2 linked regions of the Marinomonas mediterranea MMB-1 genome follow. The protein of the gene in region 1 interacts with the protein of each later gene in a pairwise test. Links are inferred from orthologs where the notes say so. Each region holds a gene or a part of one and is shown on either strand. Other genes may lie near its edges.

Region 1 (10,791 bases):
TTGAATGCCAGCAGATAAGGCAACACCTTTGTGCTCAAACCCTTGATGGACGCGGTATGAGATAGCACGATCATTGTACAATGATGCAAACACGCGTTTGATGGAGGACTTGATATTATCTAGTCCTTCGACATTTAGGTAAGTTTCTTGCTGGCCAGCAAACGATGCGTCTGGCAAATCTTCTGCCGTTGCAGATGAGCGTACAGCAAAGGAGGCTGCCTCTCCTTGGTCTGCACTTAATACTTTAAATGCTTCTTCAATTTCTTTGTTGAACTCATCGGAGAACGGCGCTTCTTCAACCCAGTTTCGAATCGTGTCACCTGCTTGCGCAAGTGCTTGGACATCATCTACGTCGAGAGAGTCCAGTAGTGAATGAATTTTGTCATTCAACCCACTTTCTTCTAAAAACGTTTGATACGCATAAGCAGTCGTTGCAAAACCATTAGGAACTTGAATATTAAGGTCCGAAAGGTTCGAGATCATTTCCCCAAGCGAAGCGTTTTTGCCGCCTACTTCGCCCACGTCATCCAGACGTAACTCGCTAAACCACTTTATAAATTGACTCACATTAGTCTCCAAACGTATGCATAATTTTTTTATTAGAAGAAGCGACATCAACGAATTTCGCTTTTTTCAACAAAATTGAAACTCAAGGGTTGTCAAACCTTAGGAAGCTATGAAAGTTTAAATTAGGCTTTCGTATAAATGCTTTCCTACATGCCTAGGATGTATTGTATGTAGAGCTAAGTTATTGAATAAAATCGATTATTCGATGTTGTTTTATTTCAATCGGAATTTTAAATGTCGTTACATAACAACAAAAAGGGTAATAAACGGATGAAAGTGTATTTCGTATCTGATGGCACGGCGATCACCGCTGAGGTATTTGGGTCTGCTATGTTGTCGTTTTTTGATGTCGATATCGAGGCGGAAAGCGTGCCTTTTTTAGCGACTATTGATCAAGCAAATGGTTTTGTCCAGCAGGTGAATGAAGAAGTAGAAGTGGGTAAGGCTGCCCTCGTGTTTTATACGATTTCTGATCCAGAGATAAGTGAGGTTGTGCAGCGTTGCGAAACACACTGTTATAACTTATTTGGTGATTTGCTTTCGCCAATCGAAAAGGCGCTTGGCGTTCCGGCACAACCGAATGCGCAGAAAGCGCATGGTATGAAAGCAGGGGTCTATGATATTCGTATTGATGCAATTAACTACGCATTGGCCAATGATGACGGTGTATCTATCAAAAATTTCGAAGAAGCCGATGTCATTTTGCTTGGTGTCTCTAGATCAGGAAAAACACCGACGAGTCTTTATATGGCAATGCAATATGGCATCAAGGCTGCCAATTACCCATTAAATGAAGACGACTTTAGGGCTGTTGGTTTACCTAGAATACTGCGGCCTCACAAATCTAAACTTTATGGACTCACTATCGACCCGCAACGCTTGCATGAAATTCGTTCTGGGCGGATGGCTGCGTCGAAATATGCATCCCAAAGACAGTGTCGATATGAAATAGAAGAAGTGGAGGCTATTTATCGTCAGGAGCGTGTTTCGTTTTTAAATACAACGCTTTTGTCAGTGGAAGAAATTTCCACCAAAATCATGGCAGAGATGCAATTATCGCGACATCGATAAGCGTAAAAGCGCGAGAACCTATCTAATTCTTCGATTGGTTCTCTAAAATGCCCCGTTTTTTGTCATAAAACCGACAAATTAAATTTATGACGGCGGTTTTGCCAGATAGAAAAGAGGTAAAAAGTAACGCGGTGGGTCGAATTGTTGTGTAATTACATACAGTTTTAATATTGCCGTGCTAAATATGGGTTCTAGAAGGGTGTTGTGTGAAGCTTATTAAAGGTGAATACACTATACTATGATCCATAAAGAAGCTGGCGGCCTTTGCTTCCCTTATGTTTGAGTCGTTTGCTTTTCCTAGAAAAGAGTCTCCTAAAAGGACAAAAGTAGTTTGAGTAATAAAAAAGTGAATGATCCTTTTTCGGATCGCGAAGCGTCCAAGTATGATAATCCAGTACCTAGCAGAGAGTTCATTCTCGAACACATTGCAAAATTAGGCCAGCCAGTTACACATCCCAGTTTATGTCATGATTTTAATCTTACTAAAGATGACGAAATTGAAGCCCTGCGACGTCGTTTAATTGCGATGAGTCGCGACCACCAGCTACAAAGCAACTTTGACAATGAATACACTTTGATTGAATCGTCTGACTTAATAGAAGGTCGTGTTCAAGGTACGAAAGATGGTCACGGTTTTCTTATTCGAGAAGATGCTGATGATATCTTCCTTTCACCACGTCAAATGCAATCGGTTATGGATGGTGACATTGTTGTAGGACGCCTGTCCGGTAGAACGGTAAAAGGGCGATTAGATGGTGTGGTTGTTGAGGTAAAAGAGCGTAAACATACTCAAATCGTCGGACGCTATTACGAAGAGAGCGCGACCGCATTTGTCACGCCTGAGAACCCGAGAATCACGCAAGATGTCTTGATTGACCAGTTTTCTGGCTTGACGCCAAAACATGGGCAATATGTTTTAGTAGAGTTTCTTGAGTACGGTGATCGAAATTCAGCGGCCAAGGGGCTAATTAAAAAGGTGCTAGGGGACTTTATGGCTCCTGGAATGGAGATTGATGTCGCGATACACCGATACGATATTCCAAATGTGTGGCCTAAGTCTGTCGAAAATCAGGTGAAGCACTTTGGAACTGAGGTTGTCGAAGAAGATAAAGCCAACCGTGTCGATCATCGAGAAACGCCATTTGTCACGATCGATGGCGAAGACGCTCGTGATTTTGACGACGCCGTTTATTGTGAAAAAACACCGGGTGGTTGGAAGCTGTTCGTTGCGATAGCGGATGTTTCGCATTATGTGAAAAAAGGCTCTGCATTAGATAAAGAAGCGATCGTGCGTGGTAACTCCGTTTACTTCCCAGGTCGTGTTGTTCCTATGTTGCCAGAAGTCTTGTCCAACGGCCTGTGCTCACTGAATCCAGATGTCGACCGTTTAGCGATGGTTGCCGAGATTTCCCTAACGTCTCGCGGAAAAATGCGAGGTTTCAAATTTTACGAAGGGCTTATTCGTTCTCATGCTCGTCTGACGTATTCAAAAGTCGCTAAAATGATCGACGCTGAGCCAGATGAACAAGGTACTGAACTTCGTCAACGTTACGCTCCGATTGTTTCCCATATTGATGACCTTCATGGCTTGTACAAAGTGTTGAGAGAAGCTCGTGAGCAACGTGGCGCGATGGATTTTGATACGGTCGAAACACGTATGGTGTTCGACGAACATTCTAAAATCGATCAAATTGTACCAATAGAACGTAACGATGCACATAAACTTATAGAAGAGTGTATGTTGTGTGCGAACGTTGCTGCGGCCGAGTTACTTTTAAAAGCAGACCTAGCAGCGCTATTTCGTGTTCATGAAGGTCCTAAAGAAGAAAAGCTGCTGGCATTGCGTACTTACCTGTCCATATTAGGACTTGAATTAGAAGGTGGCCTTAAACCGACGCCGATGGACTACGCAAAATTGGGCGAGGCCATTCGAGAGCGAGCGGATTCGCGAAGCATTCAAACAATGATGCTAAGGTCGATGTCACAAGCCGTTTATCAAGCGGATAATCTTGGTCACTTTGGTTTGCACTATGAAGCTTATACGCATTTCACCTCGCCTATACGTCGTTATCCCGATTTGCTCGTACACAGAGCCATTCGTTACCTTATTCGTGGTGATGGTGCGCCAAAAGTTCGTCAAGTCTATAAGGTACCAGGTTCAGATAAGCTGAAAGCAAACAAAATTTATGGTTATGATCATGCCGATATGGACGGTTTGGGTGATTCTTGTTCGACGACAGAAAGACGAGCAGACGAAGCGACACGCGATGTTGAAGCTTGGTTGAAGTGCCAATATGTTGAACAGCATTTGGGCGAAGAGTTTGATGGCATTATTACCGCGGTTACTCCATTTGGCGTGTTTGTTGAGTTAGGTGGTTTATTTGTTGAGGGTCTTATTCATATCTCTGGGCTAGGTAATGATTACTTTATTCATGATCCCGAGCATCAAGCGATCATTGGAGAGCGCACGGGTAAGTCGTTTAAACTGGGTACTAAGGTCAAAGTAAGTGTATCAAGCGTGAACTTAGATCAACGTAAAATAGATTTAAGCTTGGTTCAAAATCGCCCTGAAAAGCCGAAAAAGCGCGTTGAGAAAACGGAACTGTCTGAGCTTGAAATGCAGTTAGCACAACTTCCTCCGATGGAATTGGGAGGGCGTAAACCAAGCTCTGAAGGGGCGTCTAAATCAAATAATAGAGGTGAAAAGGAAAGTTGGAGCACCTCTAAGCGTGATGCTGAAAAGCAAGCCGACGCTAAAAAAGGGAGGAAAAAGAGCCCTCGTAAAAAGGTGAGCCTAAACAAAGGCAAACCTAAGACAAAAGAACAAAAGGCCGAAAAAGCGAGAAATAGCTCTGAAGCTAAGAAAAGTAATTCGGTTAAGAAAAGAGCTGTGAAAGGCGCAACGGATAAAAAAGTTGTGCCTGACGTAAAGAAAAAGAAAGCACGTAAGTCTAAAAAAAGTAATGCGAAACGACGTGCTATTGATTAAGTAGAAAGAGTAAGAAAGACAATATGTCGAATTTAGAATGGGTATATGGCATTCACGCTGTTGAAAATGCGCTCACTCAGCAGCCGGAAAGGGTGAAAGACGTTCGCTTCCAAGAAGGGCGAGACGATAAGAAAACACAAAGGCTGATGCAGTTGTGTAAAAAGAATGGTGTGCGTTTTCAAGTTGTCCCGCGCAAAGTGTTGGATCAACTGTTTGCAAAAAGCAAAGAGCGTGTGGTTCACCAAGGCGTCGTCGCTCAAGCGACGATGACCAAGGCCAAAGACGAAGCTGAGCTGCATAAGCACGTTGAGGCTTTAGAAGAGACGCCGCTGATCATCATTTTAGATGGTATAACCGATCCGCATAATTTAGGTGCTTGTCTTCGAAGTGCCGATGCAGCGGGGGCACATGCAGTCGTGATGCCAAAAGATAAGTCAGCTCCGTTAAATGCGACGGTCAGTAAAGTTGCGTGCGGCGCGGCTGAGAGTATGCCTGTTTTTGCTGTGACGAATTTAGCGAGAACGATGAAAAAGCTGCAAGACCAAGGTGTCTGGATATTTGGTACGGCAGGTGAAGCGACGGACATGTTGTACGATCATGACTTGACTATTCCAACGGCAATTGTAATGGGAGCAGAAGGCGATGGTATGCGCCGCCTTACTCGCGAACAATGTGATTATCTAGTTAAGTTACCGATGGCTGGCGTGGTATCGAGTTTGAACGTTTCCGTGGCTACCGGTGTTTGCTTGTACGAAGCAGTGCGTCAGCGTACAAACAAAGCGTAATTACGCGCATGAATGTTTGCATTCTATAAGTTGTGTTTTAAAGATGGTGCTTCCCGCACCGTCTTTTTTGTTATTTGAGCCCTCTATTTTTGATGCTGAGTGAGAAATGCATGTCGGTATTTGATCAATTTTCGATTCCTCCTTCCAGTCGTTCTCTTGAACGAGATATCCAACATAAAATCGATACAAAGACTAAGCCTCCAGGCTCGCTGGGCGTGCTCGAAGTACTTACCGCTCAATTGGCAAAGATTCAAAACTCGCTAACACCGTCAGTCGACCATGCTCAAATGATTGTGTTTGCTGCCGATCACGGTATTGTTGATCAAGGTGTCAGTGCGTTTCCTCAAGAAGTGACACCTCAAATGGTCGGGAACTTTCTGGCTGGTGGCGCGGCTGTTAGCGTATTTTGTAAGCAGCATGATGTCGCGTTAAAAGTGGTGGATGTGGGTGTTAACGCAGATATTCCAGCTCACCCACTGTTAGCAAGTGCCAAAGTAGCGTATGGCTCGAAAGACTTTATGCTTGAGGCCGCAATGAGTTCACGTCAGTTAGAGCAAGCGCTTGTTGTTGGTGTAAATCAGGCCAATGCAGCGATAGATTCGGGCGTGAACCTTATGATGTTCGGAGAAATGGGCATTGGTAACACTTGCGTCGCTTCTTGTATGTTGAGTGCGTTGACGGGCATGTCAGGAGAAGAAACGGCAGGCCGTGGGACGGGTCTTAGCAGCGAGGGAGTCTCACATAAAGCGAAAGTGATTCAAGCCTCTCTTAAGCGAATAGAAATCGCGTTAGGGAAGCCAATGGCGTCTTGGTCTGCTCAGGATATCGGTGAGCAATGTGGTGGCTTTGAAATCATCGCCATGGCTGGAGCTATGCTGCAATCAGCGCAAAGGGGAGTGGCTTTTGTTGTCGATGGCTTTATTTGCACAGCAGCCTATGCTTTTGCAATGAAAATACAAAGCAACTTATCTGATTATGCTATTTTTGCCCATCAGTCTAACGAAACGGCGCATCAGGCGATCCTTCAACATCTTAATGTTAGACCTGTTCTCACGTTAGATTTACGTCTTGGTGAGGGCTCCGGTGCGATTTTAGCCTATCCTATAATTAAAAGTGCAACGGTATTTATGACCCAAATGGCAAGTTTTGCGGATGCGGGAGTAAGCGATGGTCAATAAACTGAGTCCCTACTTAACTGGTTTTTTACGCAGTGTTTCAACCTACACTCGCATCCCAGTAAAAGCCAATTGGGAAGAGCAAGATGGGATCGCGCATCCCGTTTGTTTTTTACCCTGGGTAGGGCTCATCGTTGCGGTTTTAAGTGCGTGGCCTCTTTTATTTTTTAGCTGGAGTGACGAGCTACAAGCCATCTTTATGCTGCTTAGTGCAGTATTAATCACGGGTGCGTTTCATGAAGATGGTCTACTGGACTCGGCTGACGGCCTTGTTGGAGGCTGGAATCAAGAACAGCGCCTCGCAATAATGAAAGACTCTCGAATAGGCAGCTTTGCAGCCATCACCGTTGTGTTTTCTATTCTGATTAAATGGTGGCTGTTAACGCAGTGGATCGATAATAACGAATGGCAAGGTGGTGCGTTGTCGGTATTAGGGGGATGGATAGCAGTCCATGTGCTTGCTCGAATTTTGCCTTTGTTAATGATGAGTAGTTTGTCATACGTTTCGAGCGCACAAAGCAAATCTGCGTCTATGATTGCTAAGCTTTCTTTTCGAGATTGGTGTGTTGCTTTAAGCTCTCTACTACTGTGTTTTATCTCTGTTGGTCTAATCTCTTTGCTTTTATCAATTATCGCGCTTGGTATTTTCTTTCTTATCGCTCGCGTCTATCTTAACAGGCGAATTCGAGGTTTTAATGGCGATACATTGGGCGCAGTAGAGCAGATCTCAGAAGCGTTGGTCATTTTCTCGTTATTGGGGTTTGCCGCATAACGAGGGCTTTAGCAATATCTCTACATTTGCCTATAGATTCCGACAGTAAGGTTTGATTGTTTTAATTATGAAGTTGTTTTTAGTGCGCCACCCCGAACCCGATGTTGAGAAAGGGTTTTGTTACGGTAAGTTAGATGTGCCTATTGTGTCGTCTTGGCATCAAGATGCTGTTTACCTTAGTCAATGGCTTGAGCGTCGGCGTCTTCCCAAAATACAAAGCTTCCACAGCCCTCTGTCCAGAGCCTCTAAGCTTGCGTTAAGCGTGAATCCCAATTCAAAACCCATAGGCGAGCTTGCGGAATTAGACTTCGGTCTATGGGAGGGACAAAATTGGTCGACTATTTCGCGTGAAGAAATAGACGAGTGGGGGGCTGATCTGCAATTCTCAGCCCCTTACAAAGGTGAATCGCTCGAAGACCTAAGGCTCAGAGTGATGCCCAAGGTTAACGCCCTGATCGACGAGGCGGACAGTGATATTGTCCTTTATACGCACTCGGGCGTTATTAAGGTAATTGTAAGTGTGTTATGCCAGTGGCCCGTCAGTGAATGCCATAGAATTAATATCGGTTATTCTAGTGTGACTCAACTAACGATCAATGATGATAGAGATAATCGATACATATCGTTAGACCTATTAGGGGCTGGTGATTGGGTCGGTCTGGCGGTTGAGTAGTGTTGGCGATTAGGTGATGTTGGCGATTAGGTAGCGCAAGCAGGGCTTTAGCCGCCTTAAAATAAATCAGTGTCATCGCTAAGTAAGGTCGAGTTCACGTGAGCTCACAGTAGAGTGTAGAGGTTTCAATGTTGTTGTATTGGTTTGGCATGTTTGGCATCGCAGCATTTGCCATTACGGGAGTAATCTCGTCCGGTAAACGAGATATGGATTTGTTCAGCGTCGTGTTGTTAGGCATGGTGACGTCATTAGGTGGTGGAACAATTCGTGATGTTATTTTATCGGTCGACGCGGTGTATTGGGTCGACGATGTGTCTTATGTATGGGTTGCCTTTTTGTCTTCCGTGTTCGCTTTTTTTGCCGTTCGTGTCATCGAAAATAGGCAACAGATCTTCGAATACGCCGACTCGTTTGGACTTGCGCTATTTACCGTGGCGGCCGTCGAAAAAGTACTGAACTATGGCTTCTCTTCTATCATTGCAATTGTCATGGGTGTGATTACCGGTGTCGCTGGAGGAATGATTCGGGATTTGTTAAGCCATAGGCCTCCCTTGGTTTTAGGAAAAGAATTTTACGCGACGCCAGCATTTCTGGGTGCTTTATTGGTGGTCTCTCTGGAAAAAAATATTCCTTTTCATGAATTTAATTCCGTTTACGGTGCCGCTTTGATCTTTATACTCAGGTTATTCGCAATACACAAAGGCCTATATTACCCAAGTTGGCTACTATACAAAAAGAGAAGTAAACACGATGCCGAATAAAACAGAAGAAGAGAAAAGAGCGATACAAGAAGCCAAATTGCTTAAGAAAAAAGCGGTGGTTGATGAGCGTATCGCAAAGGCGACCATTGAACGTGGTGTCAGTATATTGTTAACGGGCAATGGTAAGGGAAAAAGTTCCAGCGCATTTGGGACGATGGCTCGTGCTTTGGGGCATGGTCGTAAATGCGCCGTCGTACAATTTATAAAGGGTCGTACCGAAACTGGCGAACAGAAATTTTTTGGCGCGTTACCGGACGTAGAGTTCCATGTCATGGGACACGGTTTTACGTGGGAAACACGTAACCCTGAGTTAGAGCAAAAAGCGGCGGAACAGGCGTGGGAATTAGCTAAGGGTCTGTTAGCAAACCCAGAAGTGGATTTTGTGCTACTGGATGAAGTCACCTACATGTACAAGTATGGATACTTACAAGTAGAAGACCTTTTGGCGGCGTTAGAAAGTCGACCAAAACATCAAAACGTGATGATGACAGGGCGAACTGCGCCTAGAGCGTTACTAGACTCTGTGGATACGCACAGTAAAATTGCCAATGAACGCCATGCTTTCGCCTCAGGTGTCAAAGCGCAAGAAGGAATCGAGTGGTAGCCTTTAGAGTTGCTACTTTCAATGTGGCGTTTAGCCGAACTTATTCTGGAGAACTAGAAGCCGCGATTGATCGAGGAACAGATAAGCAAGTTTCTGCTGTTCGGCGGATCGTAGAGCGTTATTCACCAGATGTCCTTTTGCTGAATGAAGTGGATTACTCTCCGAACAGTTTGTTGAAAGATAAACTCATGCGGCTGCTGTCTGGTTCGAAAAAACCTCCTTTTCGGTATGTTTTCTTTGAGCCAGTAAACACGGGAATACCTTCTGGTTTTGATTTGGATCGTGATGGTATTGTTGGATGTGAAGCATCTGATGCCTGGGGCTTTGGCTCTTATCCCGGTCAATATGGGATGATGTTACTATCACGCTACCCGATCAATATTGAACGCTCACGAACCTTTAGACGCTTTTTATGGAAAGATCTACCGAAGGCCCAGCTACCAACGCTGGGCGATGGTTGCGACTACTACACTCCAGAGGAGTTAGAGCTGTTTCCGCTTTCCTCGAAATCTCATTGGGATGTTTGTGTGGAGGTTGACGGAATACCTATTAGCTTTCTCTGTTCTCATCCAACACCTCCCGTATTTGACGGTGCTGAGCGCCGAAACTTTCATCGGAATCAAGATGAAATTAATTTCTGGCGTTATTACTTAGATGGCTCGTCTGCACTTGTTGACGATTCTGGTCATAAGGGAGGAATAGAGAACGAGCATTTTGTGGTACTTGGCGACCTAAATGCAAGCCCGTATGAAGGTGAAGCCAGCAAGACGTCTATTCAAGCTCTCCTAAGCCACTCCAAGATTCAAATGACTGAGCTTCCTAAAAGGTTGGGATGGAATCCTATCTCAAATGCTGCATACCACACCGCGTCGTGGGGGCTTGGTGTTGATTATGTACTTCCATGCAAGCGCCTTTCTCCCGTGAAACAAGAAGTGGTTTGGCCTGATCGGCACAGTGAGACATTGTTCAATGATTGCCTCATCGCCTCGGATCATAGAATGGTGTATGCCGATCTGGTTGTTATGTGAACCATGGCGATTTGACAGGGAGTAGTCATCGTGTGAATGGCAATTACATAAATGAGATTTATTCCTATTAAAGCTGGACTTATTTGTGATTGTGAATAATAATGATTCTCAATATGTTTTTCGGAGATCATTATGCAGCATTGGGAAAGATTGACTAGAAAAGCGAATATTGCATTCACTAATCAGGCGTATTTAGAATCTGTTGATTTAAACTTGAGTGCGTTAGCCACTGCTCAGAAAGAGTTCGACCTGCAATTTGGTGTCGATGCCGAGTCCGCGGTCGCTGCGAATATTGTTAGCTATTTAAATTTAGCTGAATCGTACGCCGCAATGGGCGATCTTCTTACCGCGAACAGCCACTATGAA
Region 2 (9,342 bases), 650 kb from region 1 along the record:
GTGCGTTCGTTGCGAGCAAAGACGCTAGGAATTTGTTCCGCTGTTACCTTGTTAACTGAAAATAGCTTTCCAGGAACGTGGATCATTTTTTTTAGTTTGCCGTCCAGAGGCATATGGACTCGGTGATAGTCTTTGGGAGAGAGATATACGGTTGCGAATTTCCCGCCAAGAAACTGGGTAGACAGTTCTGAGTCGCCACCAAGTAGGGCGGTGAGGCTGTAATTATGTCCTTTTGCCTGATAAATGGTTCCATATTCGATATCACCTAGTTGGCTTATCGCACCGTCAGCAGGGCAGGCAATACTGTTTTCAGTATTTGTAATAGGACGTAGTTCAGGTTTAATGGCTCTAGTGAAAAAGTCATTGAAATTTCGGTATGAGAAAGGGTCTTCATTGATTGCCTCGCTCATATCGACATTGTATTTTTTAACAAATTGGCCAATGAATGTTTCTTTAACCCAGTTGTTTTCGCATTCTGCGATCCTTCCAACAAATCTGGACAGAGCTTTTTGAGGTGTTACGTGTTGGGCTAGGGCAAATAACTGGTCTTTATTCACGAAAGACTTCCTGTGTAAGTAATGTTATTGATTTTGGATTATTGGCTGACGATAGTGAGAAGTTGTTTCACTATTTTATAGTCGTTCTCACTGAACGCTTTTCGTGTCTCAAGCCAATAGATGTGGTGTTCACCTTCTGAGACTGGTGTCGAGGCGAGTATAAGGTTGCCATTGTCATCGACTATTTGGTCTGAGGTATCGGGCAGTGTCTTTAATACTTGTTGAAGCTTTTTATCCGACAGCAATACAGCGGTTCTTTTCTGTTTTAAGCGGTCGAAGGTGGTTGAAGGGTTATTCCACTTTATCGCTTTTATGACTTCAATGTCGTAGCCATATTGAAGAATGGGAGACAGAGCTCCTTTGCTTTCAGAATACTTGAAAATAATTGTGTGCTGAGCAGAGCTGATGTTTACCCTGATAACTTTCAACACCAGCGCAGCTTTTTGTTTATTGCTCAATCCTGGCGCTTCAAGTGCTTTTCGCAACTGTTGTTCGGGTGTGATGTCGCTTTTTTTGGTTGCTCTGACTTGGCTTGTCTTTGTATACAGAAGTGGTGACAGAAGCTGTCTAGCTAAAGGTGGTTTTGCGTCGCTTATAAATTCGGCGGCTGCTTCCACCGCGCCATAATGCGTCGCTTGAATGACTTTTCCGAGTTTGTCATGTAATACGGCAGCAATGACTCGATAAAAAAACACAAGCTGCTTGCTTCCCCATCCTAGAACATCCGCTTCTTGGGCCACTTTTGATGCGCAATAGGACAATATTAAATGCCCATTTGCGAGAATGGTGAGGCGTTTGTCTTCGGAAAACCCCGGTATTTGATCTGCGTGTTTTGTTAAGTTTGCTAAGCTTTGTAACTCTTTTGCAGACGGTATGTGCTTCGTTAAAAAGGAATTGATCACAATCTCAGGTGCGTTCCAATATTGCATCATTTTCACTGTTAACTCATCAATACGACATCCGAGGTGTTCTAGTTCCGCTTGAGTGGCAGAAATCCCCTTCTTTAATTGATGTGTGATTTCAGTCATTTGCTCATTAGCGTGAAACCATAGAAGCCATCTAACGGCGTTCCTGAAAAATGTCACCCAAAAAACATCGTCAATGTGGCTAATGTTTTTTTCGATTGCCCATCGTTTAGCAATAGCGGCAGCTTCGTAACTGACCTGAATTTCTTTTAAGAAGCTGTTCTGCTCCGGGTTTTTGCGCGAGTATTCATAGGGTTCAAGTTGGTCTAGGACGCGTTCGATGCCACTCATACCAATCATGGAGGCTGCATGATTGGGGGTCTTGATATCGGAACGTTTGTTCGGTACTACCTTGTTCGCTTCATTGAGAATAGCGAACGCGAGCAGAGGCTCAGATGCGATGTTTGAGCGCATTCTGTCTAGGGTTTCATAAGGCGATTTTATTTGATTTTTTAATCTGGCAAGATTGCTCGCTTCGACGGGAAACTTCTTGTCCTTTAAAAAAATTAGCCATTCTTCAAGGTTAAAGGGTGACTTGTTCATCATAGCTCGTTACATTTAAACCCTAAGGGAAAACTCCCGCTGTATTGAATGTGAAATCCTTGATTTTATTAATCATACTGTATATTTCGCACAGAGCATACACTGTGTGAATTTAAGGAATGAAATATGTTTGCACTGCTAGGTATATTAGTAGTCATTGTTAGCGTTGTGACAGGGTATCTTGCTTCTCACGGCAATATTATTGCTTTGTGGCAGCCATTTGAAGTGCTCATCATTTGTGGTGCGGCACTCGGCGCCTTTATGATTGCGAATAGTCTTACGCTTCAAATTCGTGTGTTTAAAATGATCCCTCAGATTTTTTTGGGAAGCCGCCACAAAAAGGAGTTTTATAAGCAGCTTCTCGGTGCACTCTATTCGTTATTTCAAAAGAGTCGCTTAGAGGGCTTTCTCGCCATTGAGAATGATATCGAGCTTCCGTTCGAGAGCAATGTCTTTCAGCGATTCCCGGATGTTCTGAATGATGAGCATCTCATTTACTTTTTAACCGATAATTTCCGAATTTATACGTTAACGGGGCTGCCTTCCCATGAATTGGAGGCGCTGATTGACGAAGAGATTGAGCAAATTAGTGAGGAACTAGAGAAACCTGCTCACGCTGTTAATCGCGTTGCGGAAGCGCTTCCGGGTTTTGGTATTGTTGCGGCTGTTTTGGGGATCGTGATTACGATGGGCTCTATTGGCGGGTCGATGGAAGAGATCGGCACTCACGTCGCGGCGGCACTTGTTGGTACGTTTTTAGGGATTTTCTTTGCTTACGGTTTTGTTGGTCCGGCATCGGCGCATCTGGAGGCACTCGGTCAACATGAGTTGAAAGCTTATATGTGTGTTAAGGCGGCAGTGATCTCCATTGTATCAGGTCATCCTCCAGCGGTTGCAGTAGAAACAGGTCGTAAGCTATTACCTCCTGAAATGCGACCCAGTTTTCTCGAGCTATCAGAAGATATTAAGCAATATCGTTAACGGAGTCGCTTAGATGTCTGGTGAAGAGTTAGTCATTCGACGAGTCAAAAGAAGGAAGAAAGCGGGGCATCATGGTGGCGCTTGGAAGATCGCGTTAGCGGATTTTGCGTTGGCGATGATGGCGTTTTTTTTGGTTCTTTGGATCATTAACGTGGCGTCACCGCAAGAATTGGCGGCAATTGAAGGCTATTTTAATGATCCTCTAGGGCCGTCGACAGCGGGCTATAGTGCCAATCCTATTGATTTAGGGGGGAGCCCTGCAAAGAGTAATGAGAAAAAACTGGATTTAGGTCTTCCTGAACCTGGAAGTACCGAGCAAGTTACGCAAGAACGTAAACAGGGTGAAGGCAACGACGGCAAAGAAATTGAACGAATGAATGCGTTGCTAGAGCAGGAACTAAAGCGGCAAGGTCTCATGAACTCTGAGGAAACGAATATGCGGATTGAGATTACTCCGCAAGGGGTCAGAATTACGCTGTTGGATGACCCGACCAAGCCCATGTTCGAACGCGGAAGTGCCCGATTAATGCCCGACTCGGAGAATGTGTTGTTAGGTATTGGAAGTATTTTAGCTAGGCTTAAAAATCCGATTTCTATTTCTGGTCATACTGACTCCAGTCCATACGTCGATGAGCGCGAGATAGATAATTGGGATTTATCGTCCGCTAGGGCAAACTCAGCACGAAAGATTATTGAGGAGGGGGGCGTCAGTGATAAGAGAATGGCGCAAGTGATCGGCTTGGCAGACAGCATTCCGTATAATCGATTTGATCCAACCAGTGCTGAAAATCGACGTATCAGTATTACACTTCTCACGGATGATGCTTACAAAAGAATGCTTGATATTAACCGGCGGAATTTTGGTGATCAATTCAACCAAAATGATTTGCATCTATCGCCAGAAGATGTCTTTTAAGTAAGAAGAGTAAGTAAGAAGAGCACGGCCTCCCTGATGCTTAAGGGAGGCCGCTAAGATATACAAAGCTGTTATCGTTGGGTTAAGTGTTGAAAAACTTAAAACGCATCGTTATCTCTAATGGATTGTCTGACCCGCAGGTAGCTTTCAAATCTATGAGCGGAAATCTTACCCTCTTCGAGCGCTTGTCTTATGGCGCACCCAGGCTCTTTTTCGTGTGAGCAGTCTCTAAATCGGCAATAACCAAGATGGGGGCGAAACTCAATAAAGCCTTCTAACAACTCGTCTTCCGATATATGCCACAAGCCAAACTCTCGAATTCCAGGGGAATCTATTAAGTCGCCTCCTGATGGCATGTGGAAAAGTCGCGCCGTCGTCGTCGTATGAGTGCCTTTCTTTCTTTTTTGTGACAGCTCACCAACACTGATTTCAATGTCGGGTAGCAAGGTGCCGATCAGAGAGGACTTTCCGACGCCAGATTGACCGACGAAAACGCTGACTTTATCTTGAAGGAAATCGTATAACTCAACCATTCCTTGGTCGCTTTTTGTGGATGTACGAATGATTCGATAGCCTAACTCTTCATAAGTTGAAAGCAAAGAGCGTAACTCAGGTTGTTTGTCATCGTCGATTAGATCGCACTTGTTGAGTAATATAACGGGCGGTATTTCGACGGTTTCAGCAGCAACGAGGTATCGGTCAATTAAGTTTGCATGTGGAACCGGTTCTGCGGCAATAACAATGACAATGTTGTCGATGTTGGCTGCAACAGGTTTAAGACGGCCATGCATATCAGGGCGCTGAAGTAGCGTGTTTCTGTCCTGTTTAGCGACAACAACCCCACCTTCGGTATGTTTTGGTCGCCAAACGACTTTGTCGCCTGTGACAAGCTGACCTAAGTTAGCTCGAAGGTTACAGCGTGTAGAGACGCCCGAATATGGCGCAAGTGTTCCTTCCACTTCGACTTGAGTGCCAAAATGAGAAATGACAATGCCCTCTGTTTCCGGCCCTAAGTCAGAAGATTGTAGCGTCTCTTCTGCTTTATCTGCTCGCTTTTTAGTGCGTTCAGCACGCTCTTTTTGAATTCTTTCTATTCGCCAAGTTTGCTGTTTAGTAAGTTTTCGCTTCGACATTCTAATTTTATGCCCATAATATTTGGCGCATAGATTATAATGCTTAGCATTGATAATAAAGGACTTCGGCAATCTATGAGCTATAGCGAAGAAAATTTAGTGTGGATTGATCTGGAAATGACCGGACTTGATCCAGAAATGAACACAATTATTGAAATTGCGACCATTGTTACTGATAAACATCTCAATGTATTGGCTCAAGGGCCAAATTTGGTTGTTCATCAAGACAAGGGGGTGATGGATGCGATGGACGAGTGGTGTACGACACATCATGGGCAGTCCGGGTTAACACAGCGTGTATTGGACTCTGCCATTACGATGGAGCAAGCGGAGCAGGAAACGATCGCGTTCCTTGAAAAATACTTACCAGCGGGGAAATCCCCTATTTGTGGTAATAGTGTTGGACAGGATCGTCGTTTCTTATACAAATACATGCCTCGTTTAGAAGCATTTTTTCACTATCGGTATATTGATGTGAGCACGCTTAAAGAGTTGGGGCGTCGTTGGAAACCCGAAGCGCTCGATGGATTTACGAAAACGGGCGCGCATTTGGCGTTGGACGATATTTTGGAATCGATTGGTGAATTGAAACATTACCGGAAAACGTTGTTTGGTATGGAATAACGTTTGTTCCGTTTTAACGCCAAGCTAAAATGCTTGGCGTTATCAAAATAATACGCCGCGCTTGTGTCATTCCTTCCTACTGGTTATATCCAATGAAAAATATATCAGAGCTGCTAACCCCTGTTTTCGATTTGCCTTCTATTAGAGCAATAGAGCAAGCTTCTTTTTCTTCGGAAGGGGGTAGTTATCCGATGATGGAGCGGGCGGCACGCGTATTATTTCATCATATCTCTAGACGTTTTAAAGAAGTTCAGACATTCACTGTGCTGTGCGGTTCTGGAAATAATGGTGGCGACGGTGCTCTGCTTGCTGTTTTGCTTGCGAATGCTGGGCTAACGGTAAGGGGATTGGATTTAGCATCGAAAGAACGTTCAGGAGACGCAAAAAAAGCGTGGGCGGCTTTGCTGGCATCTGATGTCGAAGTCTTTGTGTCGAACACTCTTGATGACGACACCTGCTTTAACGGAGTAATAATCGATGCGATGCTTGGGATCGGCGGCAGCGCTTTTTTAAGCGGAGAGTTTGAAAGAGTATGTCGCTGGGTCAATAAAAGTCGTCAAAGTGGTGCAAGAGTCGTTGCAGTCGATTCTCCAACGGGGCTAGATGTTGCAACAGGTTTGGCTGATCCAAATACTGTTGTCGCGGATGTGACCGTTACTTTTATCCGAGATAAACAGGGTTTCTATATTAACCAAGGATTGGTTTGTGTTGGTGAGGTGATCTGCGAGCGTCTGGAAAGCGTAGATTTATTGGCTGAGAAGGGCGATAAATTAGTAGGAGCGGTGGGGGCTTTATGGTTTGAAGCTTCCGATGTTAGATTGTTGTCGCCGTGTGCTCGATATCCTGTTTCTCATAAGGGGAGCTATGGGCATATTTCTGTCGTTGGCGGTGATGATGGTTATGGCGGTGCTGTGATCATGGCAGCGTCAGGCGCAGCGAGAACAGGAGCGGGTACCGTCAGTGTATTAACGCGCGATAATCATATCGCTCCTGTGCTAGCTCGAATACCATCTGTTATGGCTGTGACGCCAGATGGTGAGGATATTAAAGGAACGCTGCGGAATCTAGATTCCGTATTGTTGATTGGTCCAGGGCTTGGTCGAAAGCAATGGGGCGAAGCGTTGTTTCAGCAAGCGTTAGAACTCACACATCGCAAGGTATTGGATGCTGACGCTTTGCATTGGCTGTCACTCAATCCAATAGCATCATTTCGTGGTTTGGTGGTACTTACACCGCATGTGGGCGAGGCGGCTAAATTACTTGATACGACTCCAGATGGGGTTAGCGGGGATTTGATCGGTTCGGCGAAGGCTCTTAGCCAACGATATGGTGCCATTGTCGTGCTCAAAGGTGTATCAAGTGTTATCTCTGCGCCTGATGGACGTACGGTGATTGCAGGGCGTCCTTGTCCCGGTTTGGCTAAAGGCGGTTCGGGAGATGTGTTAAGTGGCATGGTGTCCAGTTGTTTGGCTTATTACCAGAACCCATTTGAAGCGGTGGTTATCGCGGTCGCTTGGCATAATGTCGCGGCGCAAAAAGCGTCTCAAGAATTGGGAGAGATACATATGCAGCCTTATGAGCTATTGGATTATTTGCGGTTGTCATAATCAGTGTGACTGCTTACGAATGTAATATTACTTAAAATATGCTTGGTTAACGTCTTTTGAACTAATAATGTTCAAAAGCAATAAACTTCAAATTATCAAGCTTTAAAATACTAGGCCGCAAAAATACGAATATCAGGCTTTAAACTGACAATAATGACGGAAGCGTTCGCGCATCGGTGTGCGTAGGAAAGGTAAAATATGATGGTTGAAAAAGAGATATACGGCGAAGAGGCAATGGAATTGTTTGGTGAGCAATTGGCTTCTAGTTTTCAAGAAGGTGGTGTTGTTCATTTAAATGGTAACCTCGGGATGGGCAAAACAACGCTTGTGCGTGGCCTCTTAAGAGGGATGGGTTATATCGGACCGGTTAAAAGTCCCACATACACAATCGTCGAACCTTATGAATTAGAGGTTGCTGATGTGTTTCATTTTGATCTATATCGAATTGGTAATGCTGAAGAGCTTGAGTACATGGGGATCCGCGATTACTTCAAAGAGGGGGCGCTTTGTCTTATTGAGTGGGCTGAAATGGGGGAAGGGGTGCTTCCAGAGCCTGATGTAGTGATTCATTTGGCGCTTTTGCGTCAGGGCAGAAAGGTGGTGGTAGAGCCGAAAACTGCGCATGGTGAAAAAAGCGTTAATGATGCGCTAAAGCAAGCGGGCTAAAACAGTACGAGATTTAAGGCGTTGAGCTATTTTTTCTCAAAGGTTATAGTGTGCAGATATAGTGGCTAGCCTTTTGATATGTATAATACTTTTCGCATTAAATCTGTTGTTTGTTTCGTACTGGCGTTGTTTTTCTCAATGTCGGTCTATAGCGCTTCTGTTAAAGATATTCGAGTTGCTCAGCAAGATGGGCTGACTCGTCTTGTATTTGAGCTAGATTCAGAGGCGAATCATCGCCTTTTTTTGCTTTCTAGTCCTGATAGGGTTGTGTTAGATCTTGAGTCGATCGGCTCTCTCTCAAGTAATGTCAGCAAAAATCTTTCGAAACTCTCCTCGGATATGATGCGCCGACTTCGATATGCTAAGCGCGATCAAGGTGCGAGGTTTGTCATTGATTTAAATGGCAAGGTTAAAGCGAAAAGTTCCGTCCTCTCCAAAAATGCTAAATACGGCCCCAGAATACTCGTTGAGTTAGAGTATGGTAAAAAGAAGCCTGTTAAGGTTATAAAAAGTGTATCGACCATTGAAAACGCCAAACGGGATATTGTTGTTGTTATCGACCCGGGTCATGGTGGAAAAGACCCTGGCGCATTAGGTAAATACAAAGTTCGAGAAAAAGACGTTGTCTTATCAATTGGTAAAGAGCTCGCTAAGCGAATTAATCAGGTTAAAGGTTTTAAAGCGGTTTTAACGCGCTCGACAGATGTCTATCTAAAATTACGTCAACGAACTAAGGTTGCACGTGAAGCAAATGCCGATATCTTAATCTCTATTCATGCCGACGCCTTTACGAAATCAAGTGCGCGTGGTGCGTCTGTCTGGGCGTTGTCTCTCGGTGGTAAAACGTCTGAGATGGGGCGTTGGCTAGCACAGCAGGAACAATCGTCCGACTTGGTTGGCGGTATCTCACTTGATGACAAAGATCAGTTGTTGGCAGAAGTATTGCTCGATATGTCGATGAATTCGACTATTCAAATGAGCCTAGATATTGGCGAGTCAGTTTTAGCGAAAATGACGCGCGTTGCTAAGCTGCATAAAAATACGGTTCAGCAAGCTGGTTTTGTTGTTCTCAAGTCTCCTGATATCCCTTCTTTATTGATTGAAACAGGGTTTGTTTCAAATCCGACAGAGGCTAAAAACCTTTCTAGTCGAACCTATCGTAAAAAATTAGCGCAAGCGATCTCAAAAGGGGTGATTGATTCATTCTCATCTAATCCACCTGAAGGGACGTATCTTGCATGGAAGCAAAAGCGAAAAGTAGGTCATACTTACACGGTTAGCAAGGGAGATACCCTTTCTGAAATTGCTAGGCGTAATCAGGTTTCGCTAAAAGCACTTCGCGCGGCCAAT

What was found.
Region 2: the proteins of rlmB (region 1) and tsaE interact in binary tests that used the Escherichia coli proteins (3 or more experiments, as listed by UniProt). The link is inferred for Marinomonas mediterranea MMB-1 from one-to-one orthologs.

Annotation. Positions count from the first base shown.
Region 1 is NC_015276.1:3,468,847-3,479,637, reverse strand. Bases 3,737-6,531 are described here. They hold rlmB (23S rRNA (guanosine(2251)-2'-O)-methyltransferase RlmB), read left to right. Parts: upstream 3,737-4,650; coding sequence 4,651-5,412; downstream 5,413-6,531. Other genes in these bases: cobT (nicotinate-nucleotide--dimethylbenzimidazole phosphoribosyltransferase), read left to right, coding at 5,523-6,531; rnr (ribonuclease R), read left to right, coding at 3,737-4,627. In the rest of the region: ppsA (phosphoenolpyruvate synthase), read right to left, coding at 1-567; MARME_RS15915 (pyruvate, water dikinase regulatory protein), read left to right, coding at 802-1,638; more of rnr, read left to right, coding at 1,970-3,736; more of cobT, read left to right, coding at 6,532-6,590; MARME_RS15895 (adenosylcobinamide-GDP ribazoletransferase), read left to right, coding at 6,580-7,359; MARME_RS15890 (histidine phosphatase family protein), read left to right, coding at 7,427-8,032; MARME_RS15885 (trimeric intracellular cation channel family protein), read left to right, coding at 8,161-8,793; cobO (cob(I)yrinic acid a,c-diamide adenosyltransferase), read left to right, coding at 8,783-9,397; MARME_RS15875 (endonuclease/exonuclease/phosphatase family protein), read left to right, coding at 9,391-10,425; MARME_RS15870 (hypothetical protein), read left to right, coding at 10,558-10,791. UniProt on the Escherichia coli protein: Specifically methylates the ribose of guanosine 2251 in 23S rRNA.
Region 2 is NC_015276.1:2,819,205-2,828,546, reverse strand. The notes cover bases 6,270-9,258. They hold tsaE (tRNA (adenosine(37)-N6)-threonylcarbamoyltransferase complex ATPase subunit type 1 TsaE), read left to right. Parts: upstream 6,270-7,524; coding sequence 7,525-7,992; downstream 7,993-9,258. Other genes in these bases: MARME_RS12825 (N-acetylmuramoyl-L-alanine amidase), read left to right, coding at 8,071-9,258; MARME_RS12835 (NAD(P)H-hydrate dehydratase), read left to right, coding at 6,270-7,326. Outside these bases: asd (archaetidylserine decarboxylase), read right to left, coding at 1-557; MARME_RS12860 (HDOD domain-containing protein), read right to left, coding at 596-2,065; flagellar motor stator protein MotA, read left to right, coding at 2,192-3,046; MARME_RS12850 (flagellar motor protein MotB), read left to right, coding at 3,060-3,962; small ribosomal subunit biogenesis GTPase RsgA, read right to left, coding at 4,061-5,095; orn (oligoribonuclease), read left to right, coding at 5,171-5,719; more of MARME_RS12835, read left to right, coding at 5,812-6,269; more of MARME_RS12825, read left to right, coding at 9,259-9,342. UniProt on the Escherichia coli protein: Required for the formation of a threonylcarbamoyl group on adenosine at position 37 (t(6)A37) in tRNAs that read codons beginning with adenine.